3 regions of the Pseudoduganella plicata genome follow, and region 3 is predicted to be linked to each of the others. Evidence: predicted binding sites of a transcription regulator. Region 3 holds the regulator's gene; each other region holds the start of a gene.

Region 1 (5,271 bases), 130 kb from region 3:
CGTCGGGTGGCCGACGGATTCGTGAATCGTCAGCCATAGGTGTTCGGGCGACAGCACCAGGTCGTACTTGCCCGGCTGGACGGATTTGGCCGTCAGCTTCTGCTTGGCCTGTTTGCCGGCGGCGCGCGCATCCTCGATCAGGTCATACGAATTGCGGTACAGCGTGGTGACGCCGCCGGCGGCCTGGAATTTGTCTTCCTTGCGGCCGTCCAGGTATTCGTAGCCCATGCCGACCGGCGTGGACAGGCCCGAACGCGAACGGAACTTGCCGCTCGTCTTGTCCACGGCCGTGGCGAAGAACGGCACCCACAGGCGGTGCAGGTCCTGGTCGATGTAAGAACCGTCGGTCGAGGCAAAGTACTTCTGCTGGTTCACCTGGAACAGCAGCGATTGCATGAACGAAGCGCCTGCCTCCATGCCGGCCTTGTTCCCGGCGATCAGCAGCTCGGCTTTCTCCTTGATCGGCACCGTGCGCCAGTCCTTCTTGAACGGCGTGGCCCATGCGACCTCGCCGACGCCCGGTGTTGGTGCAAGCTGCACCGGTTCGGTCTGCAGTTTGGCATTGGCGCGGGCAATGGCGACGGCCTGGCGCGCAGCGCCAGCCACGCCGTCGGGCGTCATGTCGTTGGTCGCGGCGAAACCGTAGGCGCCGCCCGCGATGACGCGCACGCCGACACCGGCCGATTCCGTGTTCGTGACATTCTCGATATTCAGGTCGCGCGTCGTGATGAACTGGTTCAGGTAGCGGCCCACGCGCACGTCGCAATAGCTGGCGCCCGCCTGCGTGGCCGCCGTCAGCGCCGTATCGGCCAGCATTTTCTTGAACTTCGTTTCCACGGGCCGAACCAGCTCTTCGGCCGCGATGGCCCTGCCGAAGGGTGGCAACAGCATGGTGCCCAGCGCTGCGCCGCCGAGATTGAGAAATGCACGTCGTTCCATAAAGTCTCCAAGTGAATAACACGAGCCGCTGATGAACCGCTGACGAGCCCAAAACATTACCAGCAAACCAATGTGTCGCATACGCAAATATCATGCCATTTTGAAAGTGTTGTACGCGTGCCTACAGGGTCTGTCCGGACAGTGTCCACGGGCGTCCGCGGGCGTCCGATGCGGACACTTGACCGTGCCGTCGTCTTGACTGATGATCAACGCGCTGGCGCGCCCACGAAGCGCCCGCCCCGCCCATCACTTACAGGAGACCCGCATGAAACGATTCTTCGCCGCAGCCCTGCTTGCAGCGGCCAGCAGCGCCCCGGCCCTGGCCGACGATTCCGCCCTCAAGGCCGCGATCGGCGCCAGCTCGCGCACGCCGGACAATGTGAAGCGCGACGCCTATCGCCACCCATACGAGACGCTGACCTTCTTCGGCATCAAGCCGAACATGACGGTGGTGGAACTGGCGCCTGGCGGCGGCTGGTACACGGAGATTCTGGCACCTTACCTGCGCGACCAGGGCAAGCTGATCGCGGCCGGCGCCACGCCGACATCGAAGTCGCCGAACACGGCCAAGGCGGGCGAGCGCTTCAAGGCACGCCTGGATGCGAACCCGACGGTATACGGCAAGGTGCAGCTGGGCGCGTTCGAGCCGGGCAACGGCGTGTTCAATTACGCGCCGGCCGGCAGCGCGGACATGGTGCTCACGTTCCGCAACCTGCACAACTGGACGGAAGGCGGCGACGACAAGCTCAAGGCGCTGCTGGCCAGCGTGCACGCGGCATTGAAGCCGGGCGGCGTGTTCGGCGTGGTGGAGCACCGCCTGCCCGCATCGAAGCCGCAGGAAGCGAAAGCGTCATCGGGCTATATGCACGAGGCGTACGTGATCAAGCTGGTGGAAGGCGCCGGCTTCAAGCTGGCGGCGAAATCGGAGATCAATGCCAATCCGAAGGACACGGCCGATCACAAGGGCGGTGTGTGGGCCTTGCCGCCGACGTATGCCAACAAGGATGAGGACCGGGCCAGGTATGCCGCGATCGGCGAGAGCGACCGCATGACGCTGAAGTTCGTGAAGCAGTAAGGCATTCAAGAGCGCCAGACATCCGTACAAATGGAAAGAGCCGCGGGAACAACGTTCCGGCGGCTCTTTTTTCGTGGATGCCCGCTGTCAGCGACGCTGAATCCGGCTCATGAAGCTGCAAAAAGCGACGAAGCCCGCGACCATGGAGCCGCACACCAGGACAATCGATACAAACAGCTCATTCATGCGGAAACAACTTTCATATTATGACAAGAGCGAGATTATGCTGCATTTGCACATGAAAGAGGTTCACTGAAACGCACTGTTACATGTGTTTTTGCCGAATTTGGTACAAAACTGAAAGGTTTGACAGGTGCGCTTCCAGCTTCGTCGAACGACAGGTGCCGGTCCCACCGACTTTTGTGGACCGGCGATCATCGGTGTTACGGCGCCGCCTTGGCCTTCACTGGCGTGAACGACAGATCGTGGAAGTCATAGCTGAAATCCGTCTCGCTGGAGATCGCCGTCATCTTCATGCGTTCGATCGAGCCGTCCGGGTTGAGCGCGAACGTCACGTAGGCATCGGCGTTGAAGTTGCGCTCCTTCCAGCGCACGATGAACGTGTCGTGCTGGAAGTGCTCCATCTCGCCCGTCAGGTCCGGCGTGCGGGTGAACGTGAAGATCTGTTTTTTACCTTCGTGCCGGATGACGGCATTGCCGTACCACGGATCGCTGTATTCGCCGTCATAGCTGGCACGCGGCAGCGAAGGCTTCGACGCGGCGGCGCGCGCGGCAACAAGCTTGCCCTGGCGCGCCAGTTCGTCGCGGTGGCTCTGCTGCTCCTGCGCGGCGATGATGCCGATCCAGTCGGTCGGCTCCACGCCCAGGTAATGGTCGAGGATGCGCCACTGCAGCGCCGCCATCGAGCCGCTGTTCTCCGCGTTGGTAAAGATCGCCACACCCAGCTTCTGGTCCGGCAGCATCGCCACGCGCGAATAGAACCCTTGCAAGGCACCACCGTGCATCACCATCTTGTACCCGCGGTAGTCACGCACGTAGAAGCCCAGGCCATATGAATTGAAGTTGGCGCGCGTGGCGGCCAGCGCCGGTTTTGGCTCGCTGATCTTCACGGGCGTTTGCGGCGTCCACATCTCGCGCGCCTGCGCGGCACTGAACAGGCGTTTGTCGTCTTCAAACTTGCCGCCGGCCAGCAGCGCGTTCATCCATTTGGCGAAGTCCGCCGCGCTCGTGTTGATGCCGACGGCGCCAACCGCATTCTCGACCGGCATCGGCTTGACGACGGCGATGCGGTCATTGATGCGGCTGTGCGGCGCCGCGTAATCGCTTGAGCCCAGCATCGCCGCCACGCTGGTCGTGGTGCCGTCCATGCCCAGCGGCGCCAGGATCCTCGCGCGGATCGCGTCGCCCCACGGCTTGCCCGTCTTCTGCGCCACGATGCGGCCTGCCACGATGTACAGCAGGTTGTCGTACGCATAGCTGGCGCGAAAGCTCGTCGCCGGCTTCACGTAACGCAGGCGGTGGATGATTTCGTCCGTGCTGAATGTCGTGGTCGGCCACCACAGCAGGTCGCCGGCGCCCAGTCCCAGCCCGCTGCGGTGGACCAGCAGGTCACGCACCGTCATCTCGCGTGTCACGTACGGGTCGTACATCTGGAAGTCCGGCAGGTGCTGCGTCACCGGATCGTCCCATTTCAGCTTGCCCTCGTCGACCAGCTGCGCCAGCGCCGCCGCCGTGAACGCCTTCGAATTGGACGCAATCTCGAACAGCGTATTGCCCGTCACGGGCGCCGGGTCGCCCAGCCTGCGCACGCCGAAGCCTTGCGCGGCCACGACCTTGCCGTCCTTGACGATGGCAATGGCGATGCCCGGCACGTCGAAGGTTTTCAGTACCGTGTTGACGTCGCGTGCGAGGTCGAACGGCGCCGCCGTGGTAATGCTGGCCGTGATGGTGTCGGCCGCGGCCAGCACGGGAACGTGCGACACGCCGGCGCCGAGCGCCGCCAGCAGCAGCGACGCCACGAAAGGTTTTTTCAGGAACATCGAAACTCCGTTATTTCTTCAGCGGCTTATTTGATCAGCTTTGCAACCGACGCCTGCGTCTCCGGGTGGTAGCGCGGGCGGGCCTTGGCGAACACGGCCCGGGCCCATTGCGCCTGCGCCGGATTCTTCAGCAGCGCCGTGTACAGCGGCACGACGAACTTCTGCCGGCCCACGCTCATCAGGAATGCATTCAGCGGTTCGCGCACGTCATAACCGGCATGCACGGCAGCGAGGTAGAAGCGGTAGGCGATCTCGTTGTTCTTGCTGGTGCGCAAAGCGAACGTCTGGTCCAGCTCACGCAGCTGCGCCGCGTTGGCCTTGTTGTCGATGTCGTTCAGGAAGTGCATCCACTCGGTGGCCGTCCAGCCGCGCGCGGTCAGGTCGGCAGTGGCCTGCTCGCCCTTCAGCCATGCGCCGCGCTGGGCATCGACAGCGGCAAAGCGCTGCGACACCACCCGCCTGGCGCTGGCGGGAATGCCGGCGCCGTACAGCCACTCATCGAGCTCGGCCTGCGTCATCACTTCCGGATGCTTGTCCAGCAGGTTGGCCCGCAGGTACGCGAGGAACTGGTCGGTCGTGACGGACTGGAACGCGTGCTGGTCGAACCAGCCGCGCAGGAACGGGTCGAACACTTCGCGGCCGGCGCGCTGCTCCAGCGTGCGCAGGAACCAGGCGCCCTTTGGATAGGCCAGGCCTTCGTCCGTGTACGTGTCCGGATTGACGTCCGGGTCGCGCGTGAGCAGCGCCTGTTTCGCCACGGGGATCTCTTTCAGCGACGCCAGCGCTTCTTCCTGCTCCACCTGCAGGTTCATGTCCGCCACTTCGCTGCCGTACAGCGTTTCGATGACGCGGGTGGTCACGTAGGTGGTGAAGCCTTCGTTCAGCCACCAGTGCTTCCACGACGCGTTCGTGACGAGATTGCCGGACCACGAGTGCGCCAGTTCATGGGCGATCAGGTCGTTCAGGCTGCGGTCGCCGGCGATCATCGTCGGCGTCAGGAACGTCATGCGCGGGTTTTCCATGCCGCCGATGGGGAACGACGGCGGCAGCACCAGCATGTCGTAACGGCCCCACCGATACGAGCCATACAGCGACTCGGCGGCAGCAATCATCTTCTCCGTATCGGCCAGCTCGAACGCGGCGGCCTCGATGCGGGCCGGTTCGGCGTAGACGGCCGTACGCGGGCCCAGGTTGCGTACTTCCAGCTCGCCGATGGCGATCGCCAGCAGGTACGACGGAATCGGCTGCGGCATGCGG
Region 2 (5,271 bases), 1.7 Mb from region 3:
CTACTTCAACGACGAAATGGCGAACATGCGTGCCGGCCTGGCGCGCGGCTTCACGCCGCCGAAGGTGACGTTGCAGGGCCGCGACGGCTCGCTCGTCGCCGTGGCGGACGCGAAGCCGGAGGACACGGCGTTCTTCAAGCCGTTCAAGGACATGCCGGCGACGATACCGGCGGCCGAACAGGCGTCGTTGCGCGAGGCGGCGTTGGCCGCCATTCGCACGGCCGTCATCCCGGCCCATGCGGCGCTGCTCAAATTCATGCGCGAGCAGTACGTGCCGGGCGCCACGGACAACCTGGCGGCGCAACGCCTGCCTGACGGCAAGGCCTACTATCAATCCAAGATCGTCGAGTTCACGACAACGAACCTGACGGCCGACGAGATCCATAACATCGGCCTGGCGGAGATGGCGAAGATCCGCGCCGAGATGGCGCAGGTGATGAAGGACGTGAAGTTCGACGGCGACCTGCCGGCATTCCTGCACTTCCTGCGTACCGATCCGCGCTTCTATGCCAAGACGCCGGAAGAGCTGCTGATGCGCGCGGCCTGGATCGCCAAGAAATTCGACGGCAAGGCGGAGCAGTATTTCGGCCGCCTGCCGCGCAGCCGCTTTGCCATCATCCCCGTGCCGCCGGAGCAGGCGCCGTACTACACGTCCGGCCGCGGCGGCCCGGGTGTCTACCTCGTCAACACGTACAACCTGCCGGCGCGCGCGCTGTACAGCCTGCCCGCGCTGACCCTGCACGAATCCGCGCCGGGCCATGCGTTCCAGATGCCGGTGGCGCTGGAGCAGAAGGGCCGTCCGGCGTTCCGCAATGCCTATATCTCCGCCTACGGCGAAGGCTGGGCGCTGTATTCAGAGCGCCTCGGCACCGAGATGGGCATCTATGAGACACCGTACGAGGTATTCGGCATGCTCAGTTACCAGGCCTGGCGCGCGTCCCGCCTGGTCGTCGACACCGGCATCCATGCCAAGGGCTGGACGCGTGAGCAGGCGCAGCGCTACCTGATGGAGAATACCGCGCTGTCCCGCCATGAAGTGGAGACGGAAGTGGACCGCTATATTTCCTGGCCGGGCCAGGCGCTGTCGTACTACCTCGGCGAGATGGCGATCATCGACGCGCGCCGCCAGGCGGAAGCGGCGCTGGGTGCAAAGTTCGACATCCGCGCCTTCCACGACACGGTGCTGGAGCTGGGCTCCGTGCCGCTGCCGGTGCTGAAGGCACGCATCGAGCGATTTATTGCGGAAGGCGGGAAGGGGCCGTATTGACCGTTGAGTAACTGCAACATGCGGACGGGAAACGACTTCTACAGTGAGTCTTTCCACTGTGAAGGAGGTCCGCATGAACGTCATTCTCCGTACCGCCGCGCTGGCGGCGCTGCTGCTGGCGGCCGGCAGCGCATCCGCTGCCGGGGCCAAGACCGAAGCCATCTACAAGTTCAAGGATGCGCCGCGCACCGGCAGCCACGTCGCGCGCAACGTCGCGTTTTCTGCGGTGCCATTCGACAAGCGCTACGCCGACCTCAGCGCTGCTCAGCGCGACGTGGTGCGGGGTGCCTATGAACGCTTGGGCGAGAACGACGAACCGCCGTTCCCGGCCTACGGACTGAACCCGATCTTCCGCCTGCTGGCCCGGCTGGACCGGTCGCTGATCAAGGCCGGCCTGCTACGCGCCGCAGTCACGGTAGGCCCCGACGGCAAACCGGTTTCCGTGCGGGTGCTGGATGCGCCCAACGAATTTCTGACGGGATTTGTCGGCAACGCGCTGCTGCTGCAGGATTACAAGCCGGCCATCTGCGCCGGCCAGCCGTGCGGCCAGGAGTTCCTGCTGCTGGCAACGCTGACTGACGAATAGCGTGTGTGTATGCCAGGGCGCTGTCGGGTATCATAGCGCCCTGACAACCCGGAGTTTCACCGATGCCTCTTTATCAGATCTGGTACAACGATCTCGACCAGCCGCTGGTCGTCAACCCGCCTTACCGCCTGCGCGACGTGGAAATCGTCGGCGAGGTGCTGCGCCACGAACATCGTGCCAACCGCCAGAGTGCGGACCCGAGCGGCCTGACCGTGCGCGAGCTGCTGCGCATTAATGGCCTGCGCAACCTGCGCTACACGATGGACGAAAGCGAGCCGGTCACCCTGACCGGTTGACGGTGGCGCTGGGCGCGCTGCCTTGACAGGCAAGCGCGTCCTCTTTCCGGGCACCGGGCATATTCGCGCACCATTCTGGTGCGGCGGACCGGGCAGCCGTCGGTCCCGGGTCCCTCGTAGCTTGGCACGCTCCTTGCATCTGATGGGAGGTCTGCCACCAGTGCCAAGCCCATGCCCGATTGCCACCCCGATTCCGTTACCACCGCCGCCTGGCAGGCCCGCCTGCGGCTGGGCTTCCGGCGCGACGGTGGCGTGACCCGGCTGGCGCAGCGCGAGCACAGCGGCCCGCTGCGCGTGCAGAAGGCGCTGTATCCGGAAGATCCGGCAATCTGCCATGCGATCGTCGTGCATCCGCCCGGCGGTGTGGTGGGCGGCGACCGTCTCGCCATTGACGTCCATGTCGGCGAGACCGCCCACGCATTCCTGACCACGCCCGGTGCGGCCAAGTGGTACCGCGCCAATGGCAAGGTGGCGCACCAGCAGGTGACGCTGGACGTCGCCGCTGGCGGCTCGCTCGAATGGCTGCCGCAGGAAACCATTCTCTTCAACGATGCCCACGTCGAGCTGGATCATCACGTCACGCTGGCGCCCGATGCCGCCTACCTGGGCTGCGAAATCCTGTGCCTGGGCCGGCGCGCCGCCGGCGAGACGTTCAACACCGGCCGCATCGGCCAGCGCATGTCGATCCGCCGCGGCGGCCGGCTGCTGTGGTGGGAGCAGGGCGCGCTGACGCCCGGGCTGCAAGAAAGCCCCGTCGGCATGGCCGGTGCCAGCGTCTGCGCCACGCTGCTGGCCTGTGGGCCACAAGTCCCGCCGGACGTATTGCAGGCAGTCCGCGCCCTGGCCGACGTTCCGCACTTCGGTGCGACCCAGATGAAATATTTGCTTGCCGTGCGCTGGCTGGGCGACGACAGCGAGGCCGCGCGCGACATCATGCTGGCCGCGTGGCGGCTGCTGCGGCCGGCCGTGCTGGCCCGCGAGCCCGCCGACCCGCGCAGCTGGCGCACCTGAAAGGAAACCTCATGGACCTGACACCCCGCGAAAAAGACAAGATGCTGATCTTCACGGCCGGCCTGCTGGCCGAGCGCCGCCTGGCACGCGGCCTGAAACTGAACCACCCGGAAAGCGTGGCGCTGATCAGCGCGGCGCTGCTGGAAGGCGCCCGCGACGGCAAGAGCGTGGCGCAGCTGATGTCCGACGGGACAAAGATCCTGACGCGCGACCAGGTCATGGAAGGCGTCCCGGAAATGATCCCGGACATCCAGGTCGAAGCCACCTTCCCGGACGGCAGCAAGCTCGTGACCGTCCACAACCCCATCGTGTGAGGCCACCATGATTCCCGGCGAATACCAGCTGCAGGCAGGCGAGATCGCGTTGAACGCGGGCCGCGAGACGGACACCGTCGTCGTTGCCAACAAGGGCGACCGGCCGATCCAGGTCGGCTCCCATTTCCATTTTTTCGAAGTCAACAGCGCGCTGTCGTTCGAACGCTGGAAGGCGTACGGCCGGCGCCTGAATATCGCTGCGGGTACCGCCGTGCGCTTCGAGCCGGGCCAGCAGCGCACCGTGGAACTGGTGGCGCTGGAAGGCGACCGCGAGGTGTACGGTTTCTCCGGCAAGGTGATGGGCAAGCTGAAGGACAAGCCTTGACGACGATCTCGCGCCGCGCCTATGCCGAGATGTACGGCCCCACCACGGGCGACCGGATCCGCCTGGCGGACACGGCGCTGTTCATCGAGATCGAGCGCGACTGCGCGACCTACGGCGAAGAGGTCAAGTTCGGCGGCGGCAAGGTGATCCGCGACGGCATGGGCCAGTCGCAGCGCGCGCACGCGCTGGTGATGGACACCGTCATCACCAATGCCGTCATCGTCGATCACTGGGGCATCGTCAAGGCCGACATCGGCCTGAAGGACGGCCGCATCGCCGCCATCGGCAAGGCCGGCAATCCCGACATCCAGCCCGACGTGACGATGGCGATCGGCGCCGCCACCGAGATCATTGCCGGCGAGGGAATGATCGTCACCGCGGGCGGCGTGGACAGCCATATCCACTTCATCTGCCCGCAGCAGATCGAGGAAGCGTTGATGAGCGGGGTGACGACGATGATCGGCGGCGGCACCGGTCCCGCTGTCGGCACGGCGGCAACCACGTGCACGCCGGGGCCGTGGCATCTGCACGCGATGCTGCAGGCGGCCGATGCATTCCCGATGAACCTCGGTTTTCTCGGCAAGGGCAATGTTAGCCTGCCGCTGCCGCTGGAAGAGCAGATCCGCGCCGGCGCCATCGGCCTGAAGCTGCACGAGGACTGGGGCAGCACGCCGGCCGCCATCGACAACTGCCTGAGTGTGGCGGAGCGCTTCGACATCCAGGTCGCACTGCACAGCGATACGCTCAACGAAGGCGGCTTCCTGCAGGACACGCTGGCCGCGTTCAAGGACCGCACCATCCACACGTTCCATACGGAGGGCGCGGGCGGCGGCCATGCGCCGGACATCATCGCCGCCGTCGGCCAGGCCAATGTGCTGCCGTCGTCGACCAATCCCACCCGGCCGTTTACCGTCAACACACTGGACGAGCACCTGGACATGCTGATGGTGTGCCACCACCTCGATCCGGCCATCGCGGAGGACGTGGCGTTCGCCGAATCGCGCATCCGCCGCGAGACGATCGCCGCCGAGGACATCCTGCACGACCTGGGTGCGATCTCGATGATGTCGTCGGACTCGCAGGCGATGGGACGGGTGGGCGAAACGATCCTGCGCACCTGGCAGACGGCGCACAAGATGAAGGTGCAGCGCGGCGCGCTGCCGGAGGACGGTGCCGGCAACGACAACTTCCGCGTAAAACGCTATATCGCCAAGTACACCATCAACCCCGCCATCACGCATGGTGTGGCGCACGCCGTCGGCTCGCTGGAGGTGGGCAAGATCGCCGACATCGTCCTGTGGAAGCCGGCATTCTTCGGCGTCAAGCCGTCGATGATCCTGAAGGGCGGCGTGATCGCGGCGGCGCAGATGGGCGACCCAAACGCGTCGATTCCGACGCCGCAGCCCGTGCATTACCGGCCCATGTTCGGCGCGTTCGGCGGCGGCCTGAAAAAATCGTTCACCTTTGTATCG
Region 3 (5,271 bases):
GACCGGGCGTACATCATCAATCAGGGCAGCGTCCTGGCGTCGGGCCGGCCGGACGATATCATTGCCGACGAATCCGTGCGGCGCGTGTATCTTGGTGAACACTTCCGTATGTGACCGCACATGAAACAGTCTCTGCAACTGCGAACGTCGCAGCACCTGGCGCTGACACCACAGCTGCAGCAGTCCATCCGGCTGCTGCAGTTGTCCACGCTGGAACTGCACCAGGAACTGGAACAGCTGCTGACGGATAACCCGCTGCTGGAACGGCTCGACGATCCGCTCGACCGTTCGCTGCGGCTGCTGGCCGATGGCGCCATCGGCCAGCAGAGCGCGCCCGAGGCACCGGCCGAAGGCCCGCCCCAGCAAACCGACGCGGCGGCCCCCGCAGAGGCAGAACCGTATGACGGCGCCGACGCGGACCGCGGCCCGGAAGGCGATACCGACTGGACCGACGCGGGCCGCGGCAAGGCGCCGGACGACGACGACGCGCGGCCGCAACTGGAAGCGAGCCATTGTTCGCTGCGCGAACACCTGATGGAGCAGATGCGGGTGACGGTGCAACAGCCGCGCGACCGGGCGCTTGTCGAGCTGATCATCGACGCGCTGGACGAAAACGGCTACCTGGAAGAGAGCCTGGACGAGATCCACGGCCGCCTGCCCGAAGAGCTGGAAGTGGAAATGGAAGAGCTGCGCACGGCGCTGGCGCTGCTGCAGAGCTTCGATCCGGTGGGCGTCGGCGCCCGCAGCGCGTCCGAATGCCTGGCGCTGCAGATCCGCAAGATGCCGGGCGTGCCGCTGGTGACGCGCCGGATGGCGCTGTGCATTGTCGAGAAACACCTGGCCTGGTTTGCCCAGCGCGACTTCAACAAGCTCAAGAAGGCGCTCGATTGCGACGACGAAGACCTGCGCGAAGCACAGGCCGTCATTCGCCAGTGCAACCCCCATCCGGGCGCCGCGTATGCGTCCGACGTGTCAGACTATGTCGTACCGGATGTGATTGTGAAGAAGGGCCGCAACGGCTGGGTGGTCACGCTGAACAACGACGTGATGCCGCGCCTGCGCGTGAACGCGCTGTATGCCAGCCTGCTCAAACAGGGCAAGGGCGAAAGCCAGATGGGCGCGCAGCTGCAGGAAGCGAAGTGGCTGATCAAGAATATGCGCCAGCGCTTCGACACGATCCTGCGCGTCGCACAGGCCATCGTCGAGCGGCAGAAGAACTTTTTCTCGCATGGCGCGGTGGCCATGCGACCCCTTGTGTTGCGTGAAATAGCTGATACACTGGGGCTACACGAGAGTACGATCTCTCGGGTGACAACTCAGAAATATATGCTCACTCCCCATGGCATGTTTGAGTTGAAGTATTTTTTTGGCAGCCACGTCGCAACCGAAGCGGGTGGGGAAGCTTCCTCGACTGCGATCCGTGCGCTGATCGTGCAATTCACAGGAGCCGAAGACCCGAAGAACCCTTTATCCGACAGTAAGATTGCGGACATGCTGGGAGAACAGGGCATGGTGATTGCGCGACGCACTGTTGCCAAGTATCGCGAAGCCTTGAAAATCCCTCCCGTCAGCCTCCGCAAGTCCTTGTAGTGCATGGGTTCCTCTGCGCCGCCGGCTTTTTACCACGGCGGGCAACGCACGAACCTTAGAGCGACATCATCTTTAGGAGTGTGTATGAATCTCACCATCAGTGGACATCATATCGACGTAACCCCAGCCATCCGCGAATACGTGCAGAACAAGCTGGAGCGCGTGAAACGACATTTCGATCAAGTGATCGACGTTTCTGTCATCCTGACTGTAGATAACCTCACCGAGAAAGAGAAGCGCCAGAAAGCAGAGATCAACCTGCGCATGTCGGGCAAGACCATATTTGTGGAAAGCGTGGCACAGGACCTGTACGCGGCCATCGATACGCTGATCGATAAGCTGGACCGCTCGGTCATGAAATACAAGGACAAAGTGCAGAATCACAATCATGATTCCATCAAGCACCTGGCCGAAAGCGATATCCCCGCTGCGTAACGCAGCTGTGTAATTCCAGAGAAAAAGGGCGCGAAAGCGCCCTTCTGCATTCAGGGTCGCGCAACAACTCCGCCATCCACTGCCGCGTTCGTGTCGACCCCCTAGGGTCACGCCCTGACATCGACACAAGCTGAGCCGTTGTTTTTTCTCGCCATCCATCAGGGCGCAATCCCCCACCGTTCCGCTTCCCGCTTTCAACGCAATATTTGTCGTCTGCCGCGCTAGAATGGGGCATCTCTGACTATTCCTGCTGCCATGAGCGAACACGTCCACATCCGCGTCGGTAACGGTACCGGTTTCATCACGCTCGATCGCCCCGGGCGTTGAATTCGCTGTCGCTGGACATGGTGCGGGCGATGACGGCGGCCTTGCTGGCATGGCGCGACGACCATGACGTCGCCGCCGTCGTTGTCCGCAGCACCAGCGAGAAGGCCCTGTGCGCCGGGGGCGATATCCGCTTCTTCCATGACGCCGGCCGCGCCACGCCCCAAGGCGGCAGCGCACTGCTGGAGGATTTTTTCACGGAAGAATACGCGCTCAATCACCTGATCCACTGCTACCCGAAACCCTATATCGCGCTGATGGACGGCGTCGTCATGGGCGGCGGCATGGGCATCGCCCAGGGCGGCCCCCGCTGCGCGGTGCGCATCGTAACGAACCGGACGAAGATGGCGATGCCCGAGGTGAACATCGGTCTGTTCCCCGATGTGGGCGGCAGCCATTTCCTGTCGCGCGCGCCCGGCAGCCTGGGTGTCTATCTCGGTCTGACGGGCCTGACGATCGGCGCGGCCGACGCGCTGTATGTCGGCCTGGCCGACCACTACGTGCCCGACACCGAGCTGGCCGCGCTGTCCGACCTGATCGGCTCCACGTCCGGCGGCGGCCTGCGCGAAGCGGTGGCAACCTTTGCCCGGCCGTTGCGCGCCGGCGCTGGCGACAGTCCATTGCTGGCGCACCGTGCCCTGATCGAGCGCCATTTCGGCCACGCTTCGGTGCCGGACATCATGGCATCGCTGCGAGACGATGACGACCCGTTCGCACGACAGGCATTGGGGGCGATGGAACAGCGCTCGCCGCTGATGATGTGCGTGACGCTGGAACTGCTCAAACGGGGCGCGCGCCTCGGCGTGGCGGACTGCCTGCGCATGGAGCGCACCGTGGTGCGGCGCACGTTCGAGCACGGCGAAGTGCTGGAGGGCGTGCGCGCGCTCGTCATCGACAAGGACAACGCGCCGCGCTGGAACCCGCCCGCGCTGGCCGACGTGACGGATGCCATGGTCGCGCAATTGTTCGAACCGGCCTGGCCGGACCATGCGCATCCGCTGCGCCATCTTTAACTGACGAGGTGATCATGCAGCGCCGCGATTTGCTGAAATGCCTCTGTGCTGCCGCCGTGCCGCTGCCGGCATGGGCGAGCGAGACGCCCGCCCCGGCGGCCGACCACCATCAGCACCTGTTCAGCCCCGCGATGGCGCGGCTGCTCGACACCGGCTCCGGCGGCGGCCCGCCCGTGATCGGTGCGAACGACCTGGTGCCGCTGCTCGACAGCGCCGGCATCCGTCGCGCCGTGCTGCTGTCGGCAGGCTATGTGTACGGCAGCCCGGTGCGCAAGATCGATGACGAATACACCAAGGTGCGCGCCGAAAACGACTGGAATGGCGCGCAGGCCGCACAGTTCCCGGACCGCCTGCGCGCGTTCGGCAGCGTCAACCCGCTGAAGGATTACGCGCTGGAGGAAATCGCGCGCTGCGCGGCCGCACCGCATCTGCGGCATGGCCTGAAACTGCACTTCGGTAACTCCGACGTGCAACTCGAACTGCCCGAGCATGCGCAGCGGCTGAAGGAAGTCTTTGCGGCGGCGAACCGGAACGGCATGGCCATTGTCGTCCACCTGCGAGCCTCATTGTCGAAGCACCGGCCCTTTGGCGCGGTGCAGGCGCGTGTGTTCCTGGACGAGCTGCTGCCCGCCGCGCCGGACGTGGTCGTGCAGGTGGCGCACATGGCCGGCAGCGGTCCGGGCTACGACGACCCGCCGGCGGACGACGCATTGTCGGTGCTGGCCGAAGCGGTGGCCCGACACGACCGCCGCACGCGCCGGCTGTATTTCGATGTGGCGTCGCTGGCGCGGCCCGGCATGAAGCCGCATGACGCGGCCAACCTGGTGCAACGCATCCGCCAGATCGGCATCGACCGCATCCTGTATGGCTCGGACGCGGCATCGGGCCGAAACCTGCGGCCGCGGGAAGGCTGGGCTGCGTTTCGCCAGCTGCCCCTTTCCGAGGCCGAACTTGCCGGCATCGCGCAAAATCTGGCGCCGTACCTGCGCCCGGCCAGCACGGGCGCCGGACGGCGCAATCCGCGGCGTGCCGTTACCGCGCGTTCGCTGCCGCCGCGCGGCGAGTGAGGACTAAAAAAAACCTGGCCAGTGCCATGTTCTCGTTATCAGGCCTGCTCGCGGTGCCGCAGCACGACGCGTTCGGCGCCGTTGAAATACTGCGCCAGCCGTTCGGCCATGTACACCGAGCGGTGCTGGCCGCCTGTGCAGCCGATGGCCACGGTCAGGTAGCTGCGGTTGTCCTTCTTGAACGACGGCAGCCACTTCTCGATGAACGCGCGGATGTCGCGGAACATCTCTTCCGCGCTCGGTTGCGCATCGAGGAAGGCAATCACAGGCGCATCGCGGCCGTTCAGCGGCCGCAAGGTCAGATCGTAATACGGGTTCGGAATCGCCCGCACGTCGAACACGTAGTCCGCGTCCTGCGGCACGCCAACCTTGAAGGCGAACGATTCGAAGAACAGCGTCAGTGGCGCGTTCTCGCTTTCGACCAGATCCTTGATCCAGCCGCGCAGCTTGTTGGCCGAGAGTTCGGACGTGTCGATCACGTGTCCCAGCTGCTCGATGGCCGAGAGGCGCTCGCGCTCCTCCTGGATGCATTCGATCAGCGTGCGACGGGCGGCGGGGTTCTGACCCGGGTGAAGTTCGTGCGACAGCGGATGGCTGCGCCGCGTTTCGGAAAAGCGCGCCACCAGCGAGTGCGTGTTCGCCGTCAGGAACATCACCTTCACGTCGTGTCCCAGATCCTTGAGTTTGCGGATATCGCCCGGCAGCGTGGCCAGCGACGCGGCGCTGCGCGCATCGACAGCGACAGCCAGCGCCTGCGTGCCTTCTTCGCACAGCGTGCCCACGAGACTGGCAAGCAGCGCAGGCGGCAGGTTGTCTACGCAATAGTAGCCGGTGTCTTCGAG

What was found. The regulator sigma-54, encoded in region 3, starts transcription at its own class of promoters, with help from an activator protein. The targets are predictions, from matches to a motif close to TGGCANGNAANCTGCTTT.
Region 1: a site for sigma-54 is predicted at 1,020-1,037, ahead of E1742_RS18280 (TldD/PmbA family protein). Genes of this name have one in related genera too.
Region 2: a site for sigma-54 is predicted at 2,272-2,289, ahead of E1742_RS00560 (urease accessory protein UreD). Genes of this name have one in related genera too.

The regions. Positions count from the first base shown of each region.
Region 1 covers NZ_CP038026.1:4,165,357-4,170,627, reverse strand. Annotated here, with positions in the region: gene E1742_RS18280 (TldD/PmbA family protein) at 1-939, opposite strand, end outside; gene E1742_RS18275 (class I SAM-dependent methyltransferase) at 1,205-2,014, shown strand; gene E1742_RS18270 (serine hydrolase) at 2,398-4,014, opposite strand; gene E1742_RS18265 (M1 family metallopeptidase) at 4,041-5,271, opposite strand, start outside.
Region 2 covers NZ_CP038026.1:130,445-135,715, forward strand. Annotated here, with positions in the region: gene E1742_RS00545 (DUF885 domain-containing protein) at 1-1,267, shown strand, start outside; gene E1742_RS00550 (hypothetical protein) at 1,341-1,853, shown strand; gene E1742_RS00555 (hypothetical protein) at 1,916-2,149, shown strand; gene E1742_RS00560 (urease accessory protein UreD) at 2,321-3,160, shown strand; gene E1742_RS00565 (urease subunit gamma) at 3,172-3,474, shown strand; gene E1742_RS00570 (urease subunit beta) at 3,482-3,799, shown strand; gene ureC (urease subunit alpha) at 3,796-5,271, shown strand, end outside.
Region 3 covers NZ_CP038026.1:4,297,966-4,303,236, forward strand. Annotated here, with positions in the region: gene lptB (LPS export ABC transporter ATP-binding protein) at 1-114, shown strand, start outside; gene E1742_RS18930 (RNA polymerase factor sigma-54) at 121-1,590, shown strand; gene hpf (ribosome hibernation-promoting factor, HPF/YfiA family) at 1,675-2,025, shown strand; partial or broken gene E1742_RS18940 (enoyl-CoA hydratase/isomerase family protein) at 2,281-3,362, shown strand; gene E1742_RS18945 (amidohydrolase family protein) at 3,377-4,429, shown strand; gene rapZ (RNase adapter RapZ) at 4,468-5,271, opposite strand, start outside.